DNA from 3 places in the Paenibacillus sp. sgz302164 genome. Region 1 is predicted to be linked to each of the others. Evidence: riboswitches for the same ligand, from Rfam matches in the RefSeq annotation. Region 1 holds a riboswitch; each other region holds the start of a gene.
What was found. Region 1 has a riboswitch for cyclic di-GMP ahead of AC0LWT_RS30400 (putative bifunctional diguanylate cyclase/phosphodiesterase). Riboswitches for the same ligand answer to the same signal wherever they lie in the genome.
Positions count from the first base shown of each region.

Region 2: it holds a riboswitch for cyclic di-GMP, as region 1 does, so the genes downstream of both, AC0LWT_RS18035 (anti-repressor SinI family protein) here and AC0LWT_RS30400 (putative bifunctional diguanylate cyclase/phosphodiesterase) in region 1, are expected to answer to the same signal.
Region 3: it holds a riboswitch for cyclic di-GMP, as region 1 does, so the genes downstream of both, AC0LWT_RS27060 (YjfB family protein) here and AC0LWT_RS30400 (putative bifunctional diguanylate cyclase/phosphodiesterase) in region 1, are expected to answer to the same signal.

Region 1 covers NZ_JBVYOL010000024.1:57,838-65,132, reverse strand. The annotation lists gene AC0LWT_RS30410 (ABC transporter ATP-binding protein) at 1-530, opposite strand, end outside; gene AC0LWT_RS30405 (BMP family lipoprotein) at 714-1,781, opposite strand; gene AC0LWT_RS30400 (putative bifunctional diguanylate cyclase/phosphodiesterase) at 2,060-3,724, opposite strand; cyclic di-GMP riboswitch class I at 3,823-3,909, opposite strand; gene ilvA (threonine ammonia-lyase IlvA) at 4,003-5,259, opposite strand; gene AC0LWT_RS30390 (S-layer homology domain-containing protein) at 5,442-7,295, opposite strand, start outside.
Region 2 covers NZ_JBVYOL010000010.1:115,136-122,430, forward strand. The annotation lists gene galE (UDP-glucose 4-epimerase GalE) at 1-413, opposite strand, end outside; gene AC0LWT_RS18035 (anti-repressor SinI family protein) at 571-786, opposite strand; cyclic di-GMP riboswitch class II at 840-923, opposite strand; gene AC0LWT_RS18040 (helix-turn-helix domain-containing protein) at 1,107-1,442, opposite strand; gene AC0LWT_RS18045 (helix-turn-helix domain-containing protein) at 1,699-2,034, opposite strand; gene AC0LWT_RS18050 (DegT/DnrJ/EryC1/StrS family aminotransferase) at 2,074-3,198, opposite strand; gene AC0LWT_RS18055 (metallophosphoesterase) at 3,273-4,121, opposite strand; gene AC0LWT_RS18060 (acetyltransferase) at 4,114-4,761, opposite strand; gene AC0LWT_RS18065 (sugar transferase) at 4,779-5,375, opposite strand; gene AC0LWT_RS18070 (EpsG family protein) at 5,412-6,479, opposite strand; gene AC0LWT_RS18075 (glycosyltransferase family 2 protein) at 6,523-7,295, opposite strand, start outside.
Region 3 covers NZ_JBVYOL010000019.1:5,830-13,124, forward strand. The annotation lists gene dapA (4-hydroxy-tetrahydrodipicolinate synthase) at 1-622, opposite strand, end outside; gene AC0LWT_RS27050 (LysR family transcriptional regulator) at 746-1,627, shown strand; gene AC0LWT_RS27055 (hypothetical protein) at 2,166-2,462, shown strand; gene AC0LWT_RS27060 (YjfB family protein) at 2,808-3,017, opposite strand; cyclic di-GMP riboswitch class I at 3,037-3,124, opposite strand; gene pyrE (orotate phosphoribosyltransferase) at 3,193-3,834, opposite strand; gene pyrF (orotidine-5'-phosphate decarboxylase) at 3,876-4,607, opposite strand; gene carB (carbamoyl-phosphate synthase large subunit) at 4,624-7,295, opposite strand, start outside.

The DNA of each region.
Region 1 (7,295 bases):
TGCGGAGTCAACACCGCCGTCGGTTCGTCGAAAATTAAAATGTCCGCACCGCGATACAGCGTTTTCAAAATCTCCACACGCTGCTGCATGCCGACGGAAATGTCTTCAATTTTTGCTTTCGGATCGACTTTCAATCCGTACTGCTCGGACAGTTTGCGCACTTTTTCCTGAGCGGTGCGGTAATCTATATTCATCCCTTTTTTGGGCTCCATGCCCAAAATGATATTTTCCGTAACCGTAAAAGGCTGCACCAGCTTGAAGTGCTGATGCACCATGCCGATTCCGAGCTCAATCGCCCGGTTCGGGCTGTCGATATTGACTTCCTTGCCTTGAATTTTAATATGGCCTTCATCCGGCTGGTACAAACCGAAGAGAATGTTCATGAGCGTCGACTTGCCCGCTCCGTTCTCTCCGAGCAATGCATGAATTTCACCTTTATGCAGCTGCAAGCTGATCGAATCATTGGCAACGATTCCCGGGAACCGCTTCGTAATATTGTAAAGCTCGACAACAGGGGTTACTGTGCTCATCGGATCACCCTACTGATTATTTTTAGAGGAAGTGCAATAAGACGGTATCGCTTCATGAAGCGAAGTAGGAGATAGGGAGAAAAACCTTGAGAACTAAAGAACAAGGCTAGTTATGCAACCAGCCTTGTTTTAACAATAGCATGCGACACGTTCCTCGAGCTGACGCTGCGCGCGGACAGGTGCTTATTGTTCAGGGACTTTGATTTCGCCGCTAATAATTTTCGCTTTGTATTCATCGACTTTTGCCAAAATTTCAGGCTTAACGTTTTTCTTGGAAGTTTCAGGCAAGCCTACGCCGTTGTCTTTCAGACCGAGAACTATGGTTTTGCCGCCTTGGAACTTGTTGTCGATGACATCTTTGGACACGCGCTCAACCGCTTGATCAACGCGTTTCAACATGGAAGTGAGGGTGACGTCGTCGCCAAACTCCAGGGATTGGTCTTTGTCGACACCGATTACCCATACTTTTTTGCCGGCTTTGAAACGGTCCTTCGCTTCGTTGAATACGCCGTTGCCCGTCGAACCTGCTGCGTGGAAAATGATGTCCGCGCCATCGTTATAGATGGTTGCGGCTGCCGCTTTGCCAAGGTCAGGCTTGTCAAAAGCGCCTGTGTAGTTGATTTGGATTGTGGCTTTAGGGTTAACTGCCGCAACTCCCGCTTTGAAGCCCGCTTCAAAACGTTGGATAACCGGAATTTTCACACCGCCGACGAAGCCGATTTTGTTCGTTGTCGTTGTAAGACCTGCAACTACGCCTACCAGATAAGCGCCTTCTTGCTCGGAGAATGTAACCGACTCTACGTTCGGAGCTTCTACGACGTTGTCGATAATGGCCAGTTTTGCATCAGGGTTCTGGGTCGCTACCGTTTTCAGCGCATCGCCCATCAGGAAGCCGATTCCCCAAGTCAGGTTGTATTTATCTTTGACGAATTGGTTCAAGTTCGGGATGTAATCGGAGTCGCTTTTGCTCTCCAGATTTTTCACATTGGCGCCGGTGTCTTTTTTCAGCTTTTGCAAGCCTTCCCAAGCGCTTTGGTTAAACGACTTGTCGTTCACGCCGCCAATGTCGGTAACCATTCCGATCTTCATGTCTTTGGCCGCGCCGCCCGGAGTTGCCGCCGCCGTAGCTGCCGCACTAGGAGCCGGAGAAGCCGATGCGCCGCCTGTTTTATCCTCTTTCTTTGCGCATCCGGACAGCACTACCGCTGTCACTGTAACAGCCATTAATGCAGTTGAAAACACTTTTTTCATCGTATTACCCCCAACTAATAAATTTGACTACTTCTTTAGACTGCTTCACGAAAGGCCAACTTGTAGTGTCACCATGAAGGAATGAAAATATGTAACGCATTCATGTGTCAATTGTACCATCAATTCCAAGGGCGGAAAAGTAGTTTCCCCGTTATTGCGGCACAATTCGTCATGTCATACAAGGTAACATAATCATGTTTGTGACTGGCTACAAATAGGTGTAGAGCCCCAATTCCCGATTATACTACCTGTGGTTGATAAAATCCATATCATTTCCGTTAACTTATTTTGTCTTTCATTAATTGAATGAATTCCTCAGGATGCAGAGGGCTGCTGAAAAGCTTGCCTTGAGCTTCCGTGCATTGCATACTTTGCAAATGTTCGAGCTGCTCCTCGGTTTCCACTCCCTTGGCGATCAGATTAAGACGCAGACGCTGCGCCATCATGGCGATCGCTTCCGCCAGCAGCTGATTTTCGCCGTCTTCGGGAAGGTCGCGGACGATCGTGCTATCGAGCTTGACGCTGTCCATCGGCACCCGGTCGGCGCCGCTTCTGGTGAACAGGCCGGTGCACAAATCGTCCATGGCGATTCGAAATCCGAAAGCTTTCAATAACTTCAGCTTCTCGCCGGTCTCCTCCACGCCGGAAGAAGATATGTCTTCCGCCAAATCGAGCTCGATCATGCCGGGCTCAAGGCCCGTTTCCTTGATGGCGTCGGCCACCAGATCGATGAAGCCTCGGTCCCTGAACTGTGAAGCGGTTACAGCGACGGTCAGCCGCAAAGGAGGATATCCCGCGTCCAGCCAGCTTTTCGCCTGTTTGCACGCTGTTCGCAGCGTCCACTCGCCGATGGCGGTCATCAGGCCGGTTTCCTCGGCGACGCGCACCCACTCGCTGCCCGGGATTTCCCCCTGCCCCGGACAGTGCCAGCGGATTACCGCCTCCATTCCGATCAGACGTTTGCCGGAAAGCTCATATTGCGGCTGATAGTACAGCTCCAGTTCGCCATTGTCCAAGGCGGCGCGAAGCGCCCGCTCCATGCGCTCCGGGCCTGCCGGCTCGGCATTTATTTCTGCGTCATAGAAACGGAGGTAATTTTCCCCATGCTTCTTGGCCGCATACATCGCTTCGTCCGCATGCTTCATTAACTGCCGCGGCGTCTCCCCGTCATACGGGTACAGCGCAATCCCCATGCTTGCCGAAACCGCAAAAGGGCTTCCCTCAAGCACAAAAGGCTCCTCAAGCGCCGCCTGAATACGGGACGCTGCGAGGCGGACATCCTCCTGCTTCATAATATGAGGCAGCAAAATCGTAAACTCGTCCCCGCCCTGACGGTATACGGTATCTTCTTCCCCCAGGCTGCTTGTCAGCCTTTGGCCGGCCTGCCGGATGAGCATGTCGCCATAAGCGTGCCCGAGCGTGTCGTTTACATGCTTGAAACGGTCCAGATCCAAAAAAACAACGGCAACCAGTGTATTGTGGCGCTTGGCATGCAGCAGTGACCGCTCCAGACGGTCTTCGAACAGCCTCCGGTTCGGCAAACCCGTCAAGGAATCGTGATGCGCGATGTATTCCATTTCCATGCTCCTGCTCTTATAATGCTCCCGCGACGCAGCCAACTGCCGGATCCCGTAGACGAAAAACATGCACAGGACCGTATGAGTCAACAAACTTGCGAACAATTCGGACGCAAGAAACACGAATGAAAGCAGCAGCCATGCGCACGCCGCCGCCGCCAATAAAACAATAGAAGCCTTTCGCTTGACGAGAAAAGCGGAGCAAGCAAAGCCCGCAAACAATATCCCGGCCAGCCAGCCCATTGCATGGAACGATGCCGAGACAAGCAGATTCGCCGTCAGCAGACTGACGCCAAGCAGGCACAAATATTCCCACGCAAAGTTAATTGCATGCCGCTCCCGTTTGGATGATGTACCGCCGTTCACGCTTATAACCTCCTCCCCCCAAACCTGTATAAAGAAGAAAAGGCTATTCCATCACATGGAATAGCCGCAGGTAGTACCTGTTAGGTATAATTCAACCCTTCGGCAGCCCAGCTGTCCTAGTTGAATGCAACCTTAGACCTGCGGCTTTGCGTCCTTGCCTTTCGGCAAGTTTGCCTTTTTTCGAAAAATATTCGAGTTTTCTGGGACTTATTTACTATACCATATTTAACCAAAATTAGCTAATAGAATCTTCCGGTTCTGCTGTAAATCGGAAATTTTCAAATGAGCAGATTGAACAGCTTCGGATCCTTGTTAATCTCGATGTAGCCGTAATCTTTGCGCGAGAGGCGCTCGATAAGCCCGTGGTAGTCGTCCTTGTTTTTCAACTCGATGCCGACCAGCGCCGGCGCGTCGTCTCTATTGTTTTTCTTCGTATATTCAAATCTGGTAATATCGTCGGAAGGCCCGAGAACTTCCTCCAAAAACTCGCGCAAAGCACCGGCGCGCTGCGGGAAGTTCAAAATAAAGTAGTGCTTAAGCCCCTCGTAGATCAACGAGCGTTCCTTGATTTCCTGCATCCGGTCAATGTCGTTGTTGCCGCCGCTGATGACGCAGACTACGTTTTTGCCGCGGATTTGTTCCTTGTATGCGTCAAGCGCCGCAACCGGAAGCGCCCCGGCAGGCTCGATCACGATCGCATTGCTGTTGTAAAGCTCCAGAATCGTCGTACACTCCTTGCCGGCTGGCACGATAACGATATCCTCGACATTCTCCTTGCAAATCTCGTAATTCAATTGCCCTACCTGCTTCACGGCCGCCCCGTCGACGAATTTGTCGATCGTTGCCAACGTGATGACTTGTCCCAGCTTAAGCGCCTCAGACATGCTTGCGGCGCCCTCCGGCTCTACGCCGATAATGCGCGTCTGCGGAGCTACGCTTTGCACATAAGTGGAAATTCCCGAGACAAGTCCGCCGCCGCCGATCGTGGCAAAAATAAAATCCGGCGTCTCAGGCATCTGGTTCATAATCTCAAGACCGACCGTGCCTTGTCCGGCAATCGTGCGCGCGTCGTCGAACGGATGAATAAACGCCTTGTTCTCCCGGGCGCAGTACTCCCTGGCCTGAGCGGAGGAATCGTCAAAGGTATCTCCTGTAAGGATGACCTCGACAAAAGCTCCGCCGAACAGCTTGACCTGCGAAATCTTTTGCCGGGGCGTCGTCGTCGGCATGAAGATTTTCCCTTCGATGCCCAAGTGCTTGCAGGAAAAAGCGACTCCCTGCGCGTGATTGCCGGCGCTGGCGCAGACGACTCCCGCCGCCCGCTCCTCGGGAGACAAGCTTTGAATGACATTATAAGCTCCGCGAATTTTGAACGATCTCACGATCTGCAAATCTTCGCGTTTCAAGTATACGTTGCACTCATACAAGTTTGATAAAAGCTCGTTGCGCTGCAGGGGCGAGGGCTCGATCACTTTGCTGAGCACATGATTCGCCTTGATGATGTCTTCCAGACCTACTCTTCCATTTACAGCCATGCTCTTCTGCTCCTTTTGCCGTGTTCGCACAAGATTAAGTTTTAAAGCCTATTGTAACATATCTTGCAGGGCTGGGAAGCACACGAGGAATAATTTTACACGGCGGGTTTCGGAAAGCGGGAACCGTTTCCCGCAAAAAAAACAAGCACACCGGCGATGCGGCATGCTTGTTCCATAAGGATTTAGTATACGTAACGGGATCGCTGGTCCTGAAGATCGGCGCGCTTTTGCAGGTAGCGGGAGAACGCTACGGCAGCCTGTGCTTTTGTCACTTCCTGCCCGGGCTCAAAGCTGCCGTTATTCAGCGACATGATATCCAGACCGACGACAATCGCAGCTTCTCCGATATTTTTCAGCTTGGCCGCATCCGCAAAGTTTTTGTTGAAAACATTCTCGTATTTCGTCAAGCTTTTGTAACCAAGCGCCTTAACGATGAGCTGGGCCATGTCTTCGCGGGTGATTTTGGCTTCCGGATTAAAATCCTCGCCAGGAACCAGCAATCCGCGGTCGACCGCATTTTCGACATAGGCGAAATATTTGGACGTGCTTTGCACATCCGCGAAGGAAGCTGCGCGTGCCGCAGGGTAATAAATGCCGCTGTTGCCTCCGTTCATCGCAATGACCAGCATTTTGATCAATTCCCCGCGAGTGATGGCTTGATCCGGGTTCACCTTGCCGTCTTTGACGTCAAGCGCTTGATAGTCCAGCATCAATTGCAGCTCGTTCTTCGCCCAATGATTCTCGATATCGTCCACTTTCACGCGTTCCAGCGAAATGACTTCGCCGTTGGAGGCATTGACCCACTGCCCCGTCTGGGCGTTCAGGAAGAACTGTTCGCGCGTGAATTTCGGAATCAGGGAGTAGACCAGTTTAGCCTCGAGCTTTTTATTGTCTCCGCCCACAGGAGCGCTCGGAACGCTTTCTCCCGCTGCGATCATCAATCTGTATTTCTCGATGGGAATGCCCCCTGGAGCCCCGCTGTTCGCTACCACATAGTTCAGCTTGATCTCATACTGCGATAGCAGCGTTTCTTTCGCTTTGTCGAGGGCGATCACTTCGGGCTTCTGCTTCGGATACGGCAAATTGGTAATCGAATTGTAGTAATTCAAGATCGCGCCGCCAGTCCGGTCAATGCTCACATTCACACTCTCGTAATTGGCGCTCACGCCATCGATAACCCGTTTGAAATTGAACTCCCAGGTGCGCTGCTGTTTCAATTGTTCGGCAGGTATGTTCTTTTCTACAGGTGCGCTCATTACGAGCTGGTCCGTGTAAGCGGGCAAATTCTTTTTCACAAAATCGATGACAGACGCTTTGGCCGTATCCAGCGCCACCTTGCCGTCAACCGGCTTGGTCCCGTCATTTGGATAATTAATGTACTTGTTGAAGCTCATAATCTCGCCGGTTTTGCTGTTCACCGCAGCCCAGGCGCCGCTGCCGCCGATTTTACCCGTCGAATCGTTCTCCGCCGCCGGCCGGCTCCAGTTCAGGTTCCAGCTTGAGCTGCTCTCTCCCGTCTCAGGGGAAGTGACCTCGTTGTAGGAAGCGTCGCGCAGCTTGTAGTCATCGGGCAGCTTGAACGCATCGGTTACCTTTTTGACGGCTTCTTCCTTGGTCAGATTCAAATTGGAAGCCGGTTTACCGGACAGCGGTTGCTCTGTAAGCGGCTTGTTGTCACTTGCATAAAGAGACTGGGAAAAAGCGCCCTGGTTCCAAACTTCGCCGTTCACAGCGTTCAGGGCGAATGGAACTAATGTGTAGGCAATGAGCGGTTTTTTCTCGCCTTTTGCTTCATAAGGGATTTGATAGGCTAAGGTAACGTCGGCTTTGTCTTTGAAGGTCTGGGCGATTTTGTCCTCGCCGATCGGCGTCACATTCGTCTCGAATGTCACATCGTCATCCCAGTTGTAATTGTAGCCGGTTACCTGCCCGTCCCCGTTCACAGTGACATTGACGCCGTTCTCCATAAACGGAATGCCGTTAACCGCCCGGTCAAAACGGATGTTGTACTGATAATTTCCGTTCAGAGGGGTGCG
Region 2 (7,295 bases), on a different contig from region 1:
TCATGAATCGGCACCTGCTCAGGCACCCCGTAGACAGTTGCCGAAGAGCTGAACACCAATTTGCGGACATCGTATTTTTGCATGACATTGCACAGAATTAATGTGCCGGTAATATTGTTGTGGTAGTAAGATAAAGGAAAAGAGACCGATTCCCCCACTGCCTTTAACCCTGCAAAATGGATCACCGCTTCGATCGAATGCTCGCGAAACACCTGTTCCAGCCCCGCAAAGTCGAGCAAATCCAATTGATAAAATGCAAAATCCTTCCCCGTCAGCTCACGGACCCGCTCAAGCGCCTCCGGCTTGCTGTTCATCAGATTGTCGACAACGACGATCTCATAACCCTTGTCAAGCAGTTCGACACAGGTATGGCTGCCAATATAACCTGCTCCGCCAGTTACTAGAATGGACATGATTTCCGTTCCTCCAATTTACGATTTCATTGCGCCGGCGCATCTGCATGCAGCCTTTTTCCAACTTAATGGATTTATGCCATTTTAGCAAATACCAAAAAAACGCCCCACCCTTCTCAAGGAAAAGGATCAGTGCGCTCCGGTAACAAATGCATGATTACACAACGACTTTGCCGGACAGGTCATTATTGGCAGCCCCGGCGTTGATGTTCGTATATTTGGTTAACCCTCTGTCCAACTGTGCGAATGACCCTAAATAAGCTTGCACTTCACCAATTGTTAACCCCAAGCTGCGAGCCTCGCGAATCATTTCTACCCAGTCTGAATCCAAGGGATTGCGTTCCATACCCAATTGCACAAATACTTTAGACATACTATTACCTCCAATGTGAAGTTTGTTTGCAAAAAACCATCTATTAACGGTTTAATAGATTGGGTCGGTTGCACCACTAACTCCACATGCTCCAGGTGCCCACATACGGCGCATGTATCAAAGTATTCCCATAATTAATTATCCAATTGCGGAATAGATCTCAAGGCCTAAGACTGAAACATTTCTCATCAACCTAAGCCTATTATACAACGACCTTCTCCTAAATTCCACCAAAAAATTTGAAAAAAAACTGCTAGGTCATTATTTTTTAGGAAAATGATACTAATGTATCCGCAATAGATAAGTAATTAGTAGGATGCTCACTTGTTGTTTTCCTGGTTTTTCTTCCATTTGCTGAATTCCAAAAATTCGCGAAACTGCTCCTTCGTTACTCCCGAATCCATCGCCTCTTTGACCAAATCCTGCCACTGGCTGTCCAGTTCTTCTTGCACTTTCGGCTGTTCTCCGTGCAGGATCAAGTCGAGCGGCACGTCAAGCGCAACCGCAATTTTTTCCAAAAATTGAATGGACGGATTTTTCTGAATATCTCTTTCCATATTGCTTAAATAAGATTTGGCGACTTCAGCCTTGGCAGCAAGCTCAGATAAGCTGAGTTTTTTTTCCAGCCGTAATCTTTGAATCCTTTTACCAATCACACTTATCATCTTCCTTTTTGCTTTATTCACCATGTTTACGCATATTATAGCAAAGTACCCCTGCCCAGACTATCGCTATATTTTCCAACCGCATACAATTTTCAGAAAAGAAAAAATGCATCTGCACAAAAATGGAGAAATAAAAGCGGTTAAACTTCTATTTGCCATTTAAGGAGATGCATTTCGAAGGCCTACCCCCGGTGTCCGGCGGGTTGCACAAAACAAACTTCGCCCGCCGGACTCTCAGCGCCGCCGTTCACTCGCCGGGGTTCGTCAAACGCCATTTGTTAAACTCAAGGAATTCTTTAAACTGGTGCTTGTTAATACCGGATGACATAGCTTCTTTAATAAGCTGATACCATTCCTGATCCAGTTCTGCGACATTCGTTTCCGGAGCTTCTTGATCAAGAAACCTGTCTACAGGCACCTTCAGAACGGAGGCGATTTTCTCGAGAAATTGTATCGACGGGTTCTTTTGAACATCACGTTCCAAATTGCTTATATATGATTTGGCCACGCCGGCCCGCTCTGCCAGCTCGGACAGAGACAATCCCTTTTCCTTGCGAAGCTGCTGTACTCGAGTTCCTATCATCAAGATCTTCCTTTTTTTAACGATGTAATATATTCCATGCTATCTGACAGCCGCTTTGTGCCGTAATGTGCTTTTCATGCAATCGATAACTCTCGTCTGCTCCTCTTCCATCATCCCGGATCCTGATGGCAAGCATAAGCCGGTGTTAAACAATTTCTCGGAAACACTTTCGTTCTCCGCATGCCGGTAATATTCCGCTCCCCCAAAAAGAGGCTGCAGATGAAGCGGTTTCCAAACCGGACGGGCTTCGATGTTTTCTGCTGTCATTGCTTCGAGTATGGATTTGACGCTTACGCCATGTTGTTCCTCATCCAGGGTGATCACGGTAAGCCATCGGTTCGACCTTGTGTTCTCCAATTCAGGCATAAATTGTATGCCCGGGATGCCGGATAGGCCCTGCCGGTACTTTTCGAAAATGGCTCTTCGAGCACTCACCCGCTCATCCAGTACGCCCAATTGCGCGCGCCCAATCCCTGCCAATACGTTGCTCATGCGATAATTAAAGCCAAGCTCCGAATGCTGGTAATGCGCGGCCGCATCCCTGGCTTGAGTGGCCAAGAAACGCGCTTTTTGCAAATCATCCAGATCATTGGAAACAAGCATGCCTCCGCCGGACGTCGTAATAATTTTGTTCCCGTTAAAGGAATAGATGCCGTACTTGCCGAAAGATCCGCTCGCTTGCCCTTTATACGTTGATCCTAGCGACTCCGCTGCGTCTTCGATCACGGGAATATCGTATCGATTGCATAATGCAAGGATCTCGTCCATTTTCGCGCTTTGTCCGTATAAATTCACCACGATAATGGCCTTGGGCAGCTCTCCCTCACGGTCCGCATCCGCTAACGCGCGTTCCAATGCATCAGGCGACATGTTCCAGGTCTCAGGCTCCGAATCGATAAAGACGGGCACGGCCCCCTGGTAAACAATCGGGTTGGCGCTGGCTACGAATGTCAAGCTCGAGCAAAACACTTTGTCGCCCTGCTCCACGCCCAGCAACCGCAAAGCAAGATGAATGGCCGCTGTTCCAGAGCTTACGGCAGCTGCGCCGTTCATTCCGACATAGGCGGCAAGCTCGCTCTCAAAAGCATCGACATGCGGTCCTAGCGGAGCAATCCAGTTCGTTTCGAAGGCTTGGGCTATGTATGTTTGTTCCTGGCCGCTCATATGCGGAGCCGATAAATAGATTCTTTTTTTCTCCGATGTCACTTGCAACGCACCTTTCCTTCCAGAATGTTGAATTAAGATATATGAAATATAGTAATTTCCGGTCTGCAAAACATGCGGATCGGTAAAAAGCTGGTGCCGATCCCGCGGTTCACGTATAAAGGCATCCGCCTGTCTCCAATGGCGTACAATCCGTCTACATATTTTTGTCCAAGTTCCGGGGTAAAAAATGGCTTGGAGAACGGCTTGCGAATTTGGCCGCCATGCGAGTGTCCCGAGAATTGGGCGTTCACACCGAAACCGGAACAAATATCCGCAAGATCAGGCTCATGTGCCAGCAGCAAAACGCAATCTTGTTCCGACTTCCCTTGCAGCGTCTTCTCGATATCGAAGTGGCCGAACATATATTCATCCACACCTGCGATACATAAGCGCTGCCCATTTTCTTCGATATAGCCGTGCGCATTGATCAACACGCGAAAATTCGAGTTTTGCAGCATCTGAACGGCTTGATCCCTCGCTGCATAATCGTGGTTCCCGAGGACAGCCCACTTTCCGCCGCGCGGCGCGCGCAGTTCCTGGAGCAAGGGCAGCACCGACGGCGACGGCGTTTCCAGCCACCCACGATCCAATAAATCACCTGTAAAAAACAGAATGTCAGGCTGTAAATCGTTGATCATCCGCACGACCCGGCGGAACGATTCGCCATCGTAATGAAAGCCGAAATGCGTATCGCTGAATTGAACGATTTTCCAACCCTTGAAGGCTTCGGGCAGCTTGCCGATCTTGAGATCCACCTTGCGTATCTGATACCAGAATCGCTCCCCGATGGCATCCGCGGTTCCCACTACGCCTGATCCGAGCAAAATCAATCCCGCTTTTTTCAAAAAACTTCGCCGGGATATCTTCTTTGGCTCAGTCATGTGCGGGCTCCGGCATCTTGCTGATCACCTTCGCGGGAGTTCCCACGGCGGTGCTGTGCGGCGGTACCGGACGAATGACAGTAGCGCCTGCCCCAATCACGGACCATTCCCCGACCGTCATTCCCGGAATGACGGTTGCTCCCGCGCCTATCATAGCCCCTTCCGCTACCTTCACATCGCCGGTCAATGTTGCGCCGGGTGCAATATGAGCATAATCCCCGATGCGGTTGTCATGCTCGATGACAGCAGCCGTATTGATGATGGCATGGCGTCCGATTACAGCATCGGCCTGAATAACCGCATTCGCCATAACTACCGTTCCTTGGCCGATTTGAGCGCTCGGGCTGATCACCGCTGTCTTATGGACAAGGGTCAGGTAATATGCATCCGCTACATTCAGTCGCGAAACAACCGCTTGTCTAATTCTATTATTTCCGATAGCGATAATGAACTTCAGTTCTTCCAGTTTGCCCATCACCTGCTGCGCTGCAGAGACAGGACCTTTGAACACGCCGTCTTGCAGCGATAAATCATCATATTTATCATCAAGGAAGGCTCTTATGGTATAGCCCTCTCTCGCAAGTATCATATCGCGAATAACTTTGCCGTGCCCTCCCGCACCGACCACTGCGATGTCCAGCTCAACCACACCCTTCGCTAAGAGAGCTTCGTCCCCCTGAATTTCTCCATGGTGACATGATTATCTTGACTGACTCCTTCGGATTTAAACACTTTATAGAAAGTTAACATCATGATTTTCAAATCCAGGGCAAAGCTTCGATTCTCTACGTACCATACATCCAGCTTGAATTTGTCTTCCCATGAAATCGCATTCCTGCCGTTAACCTGAGCCCAGCCCGTGATCCCCGGCCTGACCAAATGCCGTTTGGCCTGTTCCTCGGTATAGAGCGGCAAATAGTCCATCAACAACGGCCTTGGGCCGACCAGGCTCAAATCGCCTTTGATCACGTTGACCAGCTGCGGCAATTCATCCAGACTAAATTTTCGCAAAATTTTGCCGAAATGGGTTAGCCTCACTGCATCGGGCAGCAAGTTCCCTTCGCTGTCTCGCGCATCCGTCATAGAACGAAATTTATATAAGTAAAACGGCTTGCCGTGTAAACCGGGACGCTCCTGCTTAAATAGAACCGGCGTACCTAATTTGTTTCTGACCAGGACAAACAATACGGCGATCAATGGAGACAGCAGCAAAAGCATCGTGAAGGAAACCAATAAATCGAACAGCCTTTTCATCTTATCAACTCCTTTGCTTCTGAGCGGCACATCATATTACAAGTACAAGTATTTGCTGCCATAATAAATATTCAGGCTGATGACGCTCTCGTAATAGTAGTAAAGGAAATAAAAAACCATGATCAGATAATAAATAAATTTCTGATGTCTCGTGACGAACACCTTCACGACCCAAGGGATCAGAATAAGACTGTACAAGCCGAAATAGATGCTGAATCTCGCAAATATCCACTGCTGCGTCGCGATAAGCATAACGACAACATTCAGCAAGCACATATTGACGATGATATCGCTTTGCGGAAAAATGCTCCTCAGCTTATCTCTTCCGATAAAAGCAAGGACCAGCGGCGCAGCCGTCACAACAACCCGCAAAAAATTGGCGCCATGCGTTTCGAGATTTTGGTATTCGCTGTATTTCGTATCCTGGATCACCGTGAACAGAGCTTGTGAAAATTGGCCGAAGCCAAGCACGAATATGACCGCTATCGCCAGGAATATGTAAGTTTGGTACGTCCACGCTTTTCGCCTGACAATAAAATAAATGGGCACGAGAATAAGCGCGGATTGATGAATAGTCGCCGCCAAAAGAACGACGGCCATATACTTTTTCCAATTTCCGTCCAATATATATTTGGTTGCCGCAAAGAGCAGGGCAGCTGCAAGAAACTGCCTGATGCCGTTCATGGAAACCAGGAACATTCCGCTTGTAATGTATAGAAAGACACTCAGTTCAAACAATCTCGCATATTTATATAGAACAATCAGAATACATACATTTGTTAATAAGGCTACTACGAAGATCAGGAGCTGCGGATCAAGCGATATTTGCTGCAGCAGCATCTGAAATAAATTAAACCCGAAATCCGCGCTAAACAAGGCGCTGTACAAATTGAAGTGATTGGTGCGGTAAGAGTACATATAGAAAACCGTGTCGCCGATATTGTTTCTGAGACCGGAAACGAGAACTATAATGGCGATAACGATGAAAACAAGCATCCTGTTCGGCCTAATATAGACCGGACCTGTCGGGATCGGTTTAGCGACGAATCTGGCCAATAATGAAATCATATACACACTGCATAAAGTAATCCAAAATATCGTCATTCCGCGATCCCTCTCATGATGCAAGCAAAACGTTGCCGCATTTTTATGCAAGCGTCCTATTCTTGTTTTGAATATATACATAGAGCATTACGCCCAGCGGCGTCGCCAATAACGTCGTCCACTTGCAAGGCGATTCCAACAAATATTTGCGGTTGCGGATCATCAGATTGCTGGATACATAATGTACCGCCTCTCTGAATCTCTCCTTATAGGAAGTGGCGTATTGCATGGCGACTTTTCTGAAAAATGAAAAGCCCCGGGGATTTCTCACATATTGTTTGAGCATATTCAAACTGGAGCCGTCGGCCAAATATTCTACATGACATAGAATTTCATTCATGACCAGCAACGGGCACTCTTGATCGATGAGAACATATTTGTAGCTCAGCGGACAGTATTTCTCGCCCGGAAAAATCGGATACGGCGGGCATTTCCGGGTGAGCTCGGTCCGGTACACCAGCTTCTTATCTCCTCGAACCTTGTGCTTCGCATACAAATCGGTAAGCGTCGAAGCCTTCAGCCGTTCGGGCATCGGGGTTCCGATGATCGCTCCGTCCGGCGTCGCATCCAATCCGACAATTCCGGCGTATTGCTCGCTTCCGTGTTCTTTCCAAAAGGAAATAATACTCTCCACTGCATTATCTGACATATAATCATCTGAATCAATACAAACATTAAGCTCTGTTTCGATTAGTTCGTAAGCGGCATTATGTGCGCCATGCATCCCCAAATTATTTTGATAATGATAGCGGATGTTAACGATGCCCTCGGAAATCCAGGAACGGACGAGCTCCTTGGTGTTATCCTGAGAGCCAT
Region 3 (7,295 bases), on a different contig from region 1:
TAGCACCCTTGGCCCCGCAGCACAGAGCGGCAAACAGATTCATATCGTCTCCACACAGCACCGGTTTGGAACCAAGCCGCGAAAGCTCGGACACAAGATGAATCCCGGGGGTGCTATCTTTCATGCCGATAACGCCGTCGATCTCAAAAATGGTCCGTACCGTATCGAGCTCCAGCGCAACTCCGGTGCGATACGGAATCTCGTATACGATGACAGGCACGCCAACCTCCGCGACGCGGCGAAAATGCTCAACGATGCCCTGCTGGCTCGGCCGGTTATAATACGGAACAACGACAAGGGCCGCGTCTGCGCCCAGTTGTCCGGCTTTTTCCGTCTTTTTCACGGTCGAAGCCGTATCGTTGGTGCCTGTCCCGACGACAAGCGGCGCGTTCGTACCCGATGCTTGCCGTGCGGTTTGCGCCGCAGCAAACAGGAGTGCGAGCTCTTCCTCCGATATCCCCGGCGACTCTCCCGTCGTTCCGTTAACGATCAATCCGTCGATGTCATCCTCGAACAACTGGTATACCAAATTGTAAAAGGAAGCCACATCCACCTCCCGCTCCTCGTCAAAAGGCGTAACAACAGGTACATATATGCCTTGAAGCTCTCGTTCAGTCAACATGGCGAATAACCTCCGAATAGTTAAATTTATTGTTACTTCACTTTAGCATGGAACCGTTCATCACTGTTAGCTATAATAAATGATAATGCTCATCAAAAATATTGATAATGCGAGGTGGCCGGCATGGACTTAACTTATTTTCGGACGTTCCGCGAAGTGGCAAGGAAAAAAAGCTTCACCCGGGCAGCCGAAGAACTCGGCTACGCGCAATCCAGCGTGACGATGCAGATTCAAAAGCTGGAGCGGGATTACGGAGTGCCGCTTTTTGAAAGATACGGACGGCAGCTTAGGCTTACGCCTCCGGGTGAAAGCTTGCTGAAGCTCGCCGTGCAAATGCTCGATCTCTACGACCAGTCTAAGGAAATGATTGCCAGGCAAGTTAACGGCGCGCTGACGATCGGCACGATCGATTCCTTGGCCGCCTATTATTTGCCGCCTTATTTGCACAAATTCAAACAGCAATTCCCCGGTTTAAGCATCCAACTTTTGCCGGACGATGAAACGTCGCTGATTGCGAAAGTAAAAGAGGGCGATTACGATGTCGGGCTCATCCTCGACCAATATCCCGCCGACACCCAGCTTCGCTGCATCAAAGTTCGGGAAGAACCGCTCGTGCTGGTCGCCCCTCCCGGCCACCCGCTGGCGCTGGCGAAGCAGGTTTCGCTGGCCGATCTTGGGCATAACGAATTTATCGTCACGGAAGAAAGCTGCATATACCGCAACTTGTTCGAAAAGCTGCTGAAAGACCAGAGCATCCCTTTTCGCATCGGATTTGAGCTGGGCAACCTGGAAGCGATCAAGCAGTGCGCCATGAACGGGCTAGGCATCGCCCTGCTGCCCCGGATCGCCGTGGAATCCGAACTGGCACGCAAGCAGCTTGCCGTCATCCCGATCGCTCATCCGAATTTAAGCGTGGACCTGCAACTGCTCATCCACCCCAAAAAATGGATGTCCCAAGCGCTGCAAGCTTTCATCGACATGTTGTCGGCGCCTCAACCAGCCTAAGCTCCGCCGCTGAAACGCTCGACGGCGGCCGACCTCCAGCAGCCTTTTCCGCTGCTGGCTGTAGCTGCCTCCGAAACGCTCAACGGCTGCCGGCCACCAGCAGCCTATTCCTCTGCGGGCTGTAGCTGCTGCCGAAACGCTCGACGGCGGCCGACCACCACCAGCCTTTTCCGCTACAGGCTGTAGCAGTGTGGCCGTGGTCGACCGGCGTCATGCCGTGCAACACCGCACGCAGTGCGATCGATCCGCGTCATCGCTCGGGCCGGCACAAACAGCCTGTAAGGACGCTTCCCGAGTTCTCCGCCCGAGTTGAGAATTGTTATCATTTCAATACTCGCATCATACCCCAAAAAAAGAAACTTATCAACAACCAGGTTGCCATAAGTTTCTTTTTTCTTTATGCTTTTTTGAGCGTCGACATGCGTTGGCGACACAACGCGCGCCTGAGATTTGCGGGCGTTGAGAAACGGCTTCGCCTGACTGGAGCCGCATCGTAATCGCATCCCCCGCCCGCCCTCGCTTGTTGGTAAGATGTACATTGTCGGCTTTAACTGCGGGAAGGCACTCTATCCCCACCCAATTAGAACGGCCCAGCCGTTTGAAAAGAGGCATAGCTCCAGCAAAACCTGCAAAAGTACAGGCTTTTTCGATGGATACGGCTCGTTTGGAGGAAAAGCCTGCGATTGTGCAGGAATTTCCGACCAAACTGGCGCTAACCCCGTATATGGGCGAAAAAAACTGTACTTTTGCAGGAATTTACCACGGCAAGCTCGTTAATACGAAAAAAACTGCACTTTTGCAGGAATTTTTCGCGGCAAGCTCGTCAAAGTGCTAAAAGCACTACTTTCTACAGGATAATACCACGACAAGATCGTCAATGCGCAAAATGCTCCGCGTTCTGCAGGAATTTACCACGGCAAGCTCGTCAAAGCGCAAAATGCTCCACTTTATACGAAAATAGACACAATAGACCTGAATTATTTTCATTCTGTGGGGTGATGTCCACGACGTCATGGGGGTTTTTGCAAGAATATTGCGCGACAAACTCGTAAATGCGAGGCTCATTCTACGTTGCCAGACCAATTAGGCCTTAACGAGCAAGTATTAATCCGGTGCGCGCCAAGCCACAAAAAAAGAAGCTCTCCTTTTCGAAAAGGTAGAGCTTCCCGGCTTTGTGCAATTATACACGAATGTCGATGCTGCGCCCCAAGTGGGGGGTGACTGAAGCGGCGGCCGCCGCAACTTGCTGCTGGGATTTCGCGAAATCTTCCAGCATCACGCTTGCTTGCGCCGTTTGCGTATCATTGATTTTTTTCAGCAGCTGCAGTCCGACTGCTTGCTGCAAAGCATTGCCGCTTCCGACCGCGGATAGCGGGGCATTTACGCTCATAATCTTCCTCCTCTCACCGTTCGGTAGCTGGCTGGCGTACGGCTGCAAGCCGATTAGCCCCTGTAGCTTTGCGTCAGACGCTTTCGCGCCGTTTGCCGTTTCGCAGATGTCAGGCAGAACTTTGCGCCCCTTCAGTATAGGCCATTTATCCTAAATCGTCAATTTCTGCGCAAGATTACAGTCCGAATTGAGCCGGATTTGCCCGCCAGGAGCGGAGGAGTTCCATGTCTTCTTCTTTGATTGCTCCTTGCTCCAAAGCTACTTCAAGCAGCTTCGTATAATTGGAAAGCGTATGAAGCGGCATTCCGGCTTCCCGGAAAGCGTCCGCCGCCTTATCCAATTGATAGGAAAAGATCGCGAGAACGCCCAATGCTTTCGCCCCCGCATCGTTAACGGCCAAAGCCGCTTTCAGCGAGCTTCCGCCGGTTGAGATCAGGTCTTCGATCACGATGACTTGCTGACCGGGCTTAACAGTCCCCTCGATCAGGTTCTCCTTGCCGTGGCCTTTGGCTTTGTCACGGACGTATATCATGGGCAGGCCCAGCTTCTGTGCGACCCATGCCGCGTGAGGAATGCCGGCAGTCGCCGTGCCGGCGACCACTTCGGCTTGCGGAAACTTTTCCTTGATCAGCAGCACAAAACTGTCTGCAATCAGCTCGCGTATAGCCGGATGAGACATGGTCAGCCGGTTATCGCAATAAATCGGCGACTTGAGGCCCGATGTCCACGTAAAAGGCTGCTGCGGGCGAAGCGTTACCGCTCCTATCTCCAATAATGAGGAAGCAACTCGCTTCGCTATCGTTTCAAGCTGACTCATGTTCTCTCACACCGTTCCTTTCGAATGTAGGGGCAGGCCCGTCAAAGCGCGACGGAGGCGATGATCGACTCCATCGCCGCTCTGGGATCGGCCGCCGCCGTAATCGGGCGGCCGATCACGACAAAATCGGTGCCCTGCGCGAACGCCTCAGCCGGCGTCATGACGCGCGTCTGGTCGCCGATATCGGCGCCCGCAGGGCGAATGCCCGGCGTTACGGTGACGAATGCGTCACCGCACGCCGCTTTGATTTGCGTCACTTCAAGCGGTGACGCAACGACGCCCTGCAGCCCAGCCGACTGCGCCAGGCGGGCATAGCGAAGCACGGCCTGCTCGACAGTGCCTGTCAGGCCGATTTCTTCGTTCAGCACCTGCTGGCCGGTGCTGGTCAGCTGGGTGACGCCGATGACAATCGGGCGTCCCGCTCCCGGAGCGAGGGCTTTGTCCACGCCCTCGAGAGCCGCTTCCATCATCCGCTTGCCGCCGGCTGCATGGACGTTGAACACATCCGCGCCGAGGCGCGTAATGCTCTCCGCCCCGCCCTTCACCGTGTTCGGGATGTCGTGCATTTTCAAATCCAAAAACACTTTATAGCCTTTATCCTTCAGACCGGCTACAAAGCCTGGGCCCGCAGCGAAAAACAGCTGCATGCCCACTTTCATATAGCAAGGGATGCCTTCGAGCTGCCGCAGCAGCTCCTTGGCCCCTTCGGCTGTCGGGTAATCCAGAGCGACCATGATCTTTCCGGCAACGTCCGCACGAGTGTAGGTACTCATTCGCACTCACCGCCCCTTAAGCATGCACAGGCATGGCACGGGAGGAGAAGTTGACCGCTTCAAGCATGTTGCAGAGCGCACGGACCGTGTCAAGCGACGTCATGCAGACAACGCCGTTCTCCACCGCTTCGCGGCGGATGCGGAAGCCGTCACGCTCAGGCGTTTTGCCTTTCGTCAGCGTGTTCACGACGAACTGCGCCTCGCCGCCGCGGATCAGGTCGAGAATGTTCGGCGAGCCTTCGCTCAGCTTGTTCACTGTCGTTACCGGGAGGCCGGCTTCTTCCAGCGCTTTGGCCGTTCCGCCTGTGGCGATAATTTTGTAGCCGAGACGGTAGAAACCTTTCATGATTTCAATCGCCTCGTCTTTATCTTTGTCCGACACCGTTACGACGACCGAACCTGCAGCAGGAATTTTCATGCCTGCGCCGATCAAGCCTTTGTACAGCGCCTTTGCAAAGTTCGTATCGCGGCCCATCACTTCGCCGGTCGATTTCATCTCCGGTCCAAGCGTCGTGTCCACGCGGCGCAGCTTCGCGAAGGAGAACACCGGCACTTTCACGGATACGTAGTGGTCTTCCGGCCACAAGCCGCTTTCGTAGCCCATATCGGCAAGCTTTTGCCCCATGATGACCCGGGTTGCCACATTCGCCATCGGAATGTTCGTCACTTTGCTCAGGAACGGAACCGTTCTGGACGAGCGCGGATTCACCTCGATCACATACACTTCATCGTTGAAGATGACGAACTGGATGTTGACCAGTCCTACAACTTTCAGTTCGAGCGCAATTTTTGTCGTAATATCGATGATCTTCTGTTTAATTTCAGCGGAAACCGTCTGCGGCGGGTAGACGGCGATCGAGTCGCCGGAGTGTACCCCTGCACGTTCGATATGCTCCATAATGCCCGGGATCAGAACCGTTTCCTTGTCACAAATCGCATCGACTTCGACTTCTTTGCCGAGCATGTAACGGTCGATCAGAACCGGATGCTCCGGATTGATTTTCACCGCATACTCCATGTAGCTGAGCAATTCTTCGTCGGAATAGACGATTTCCATCGCGCGTCCGCCGAGGACGTAAGAAGGACGAACGAGCACCGGATAGCCAAGTCCTGCGGCAACGCCTACCGCCTGATCGACGGACGTTACCGTACCGCCCTGCGGCTGCGCGATTTGCAGTTTTCCCAGCAGCGCTTCGAATTTTTTGCGGTCTTCAGCCGTATCGATGCTTTCGAGGTCGGAACCGAGAATGCGCACGCCGGCTTTGTCCAGCGGGGCCGCCAGATTGATCGCGGTTTGGCCGCCGAATTGCACGATGACGCCGATCGGATTTTCGCGCTCGATCACGTTCATCACGTCTTCGAAGAACAGCGGCTCGAAGTACAAGCGGTCTGACGTATTAAAGTCCGTAGACACGGTTTCCGGGTTGTTGTTGATAATGACCGCTTCATAGCCGGCGGCTTGGATCGCCCACACCGCATGCACGGTGGAGTAGTCGAACTCGATGCCTTGGCCGATACGGATTGGACCGGAGCCGAGCACGACGACTTTCTCCTTGTTCGTTTCCGTTACTTCGTCCTCTTGCTCATAGGTCGAATAGTAGTAAGGCGTCGAAGCTTCGAACTCGGCCGCGCAAGTATCTACCATTTTGTACACAGGCTTGATGTTTTGCTGCAAGCGGTGAGCGCGCACTTCCGCTTCTTTCGTAAACGATGTGCAGCCGGCAAGCGTGCGGATTTCGGCGATAGCCCGGTCCGTAAACCCTTTGCGCTTCGCCTCCAGCAACAATGCCGCTGAAAGATCGGATTTGGCGATTTCCGCCTCATATTTGATCATGCCGGCCAGTTTGTTCAGGAACCACCAGTCGATTTTCGTCAAGTCTTGCAGCTGCTCGACCGTGTAGCCTCTGCGGTACGCCTCAGCCAGAAGGAACAGGCGCTCGTCGTCCGGCTTTTGCAGGCGAAGCTCCAGCGATTCCTTATCCAGCAAATCCGTTTCTTTCAGGAACAAACGGTGCACACCGATTTCCAGCGAGCGGATCGCTTTATGAATCGACTCTTCGAAAGTGCGGCCGATGGCCATTACTTCCCCTGTCGCTTTCATCTGTGTGCCGAGCTTGCGGTTTGCCGCCGTAAATTTATCGAACGGCCAGCGCGGAATTTTCGATACAATGTAATCCAGCGTCGGCTCGAAGCAAGCGTATGTTTGCCCGGTTACCGGGTTGACAATTTCGTCCAGCGTGTAGCCGATGGCGATTTTAGCCGCCATTTTGGCGATCGGATAGCCCGTCGCTTTGGAAGCGAGCGCCGAGGAGCGGCTTACCCGCGGATTCACTTCGATGACATAATATTGGAAGCTGTGCGGATCGAGCGCAAACTGCACGTTGCAGCCGCCTTCGATGTTCAGCGCGCGGATGATTTTCAGCGATGCGGAACGGAGCATCTGGTATTCGCGGTCGGACAGCGTCTGGCTCGGAGCCACGACGATGCTGTCGCCCGTATGGACGCCAACCGGATCGAAGTTTTCCATGTTGCACACGACGATGCAGTTGTCGTTCGCGTCGCGCATCACTTCATACTCGACTTCTTTCATGCCGGCGATGCTTTTTTCTACGAGACATTGACCGATCGGACTGTAGCGAAGCCCGGATGCGACCGTTTCGCTCAATTCCTCAATAGAATTGCAGATAC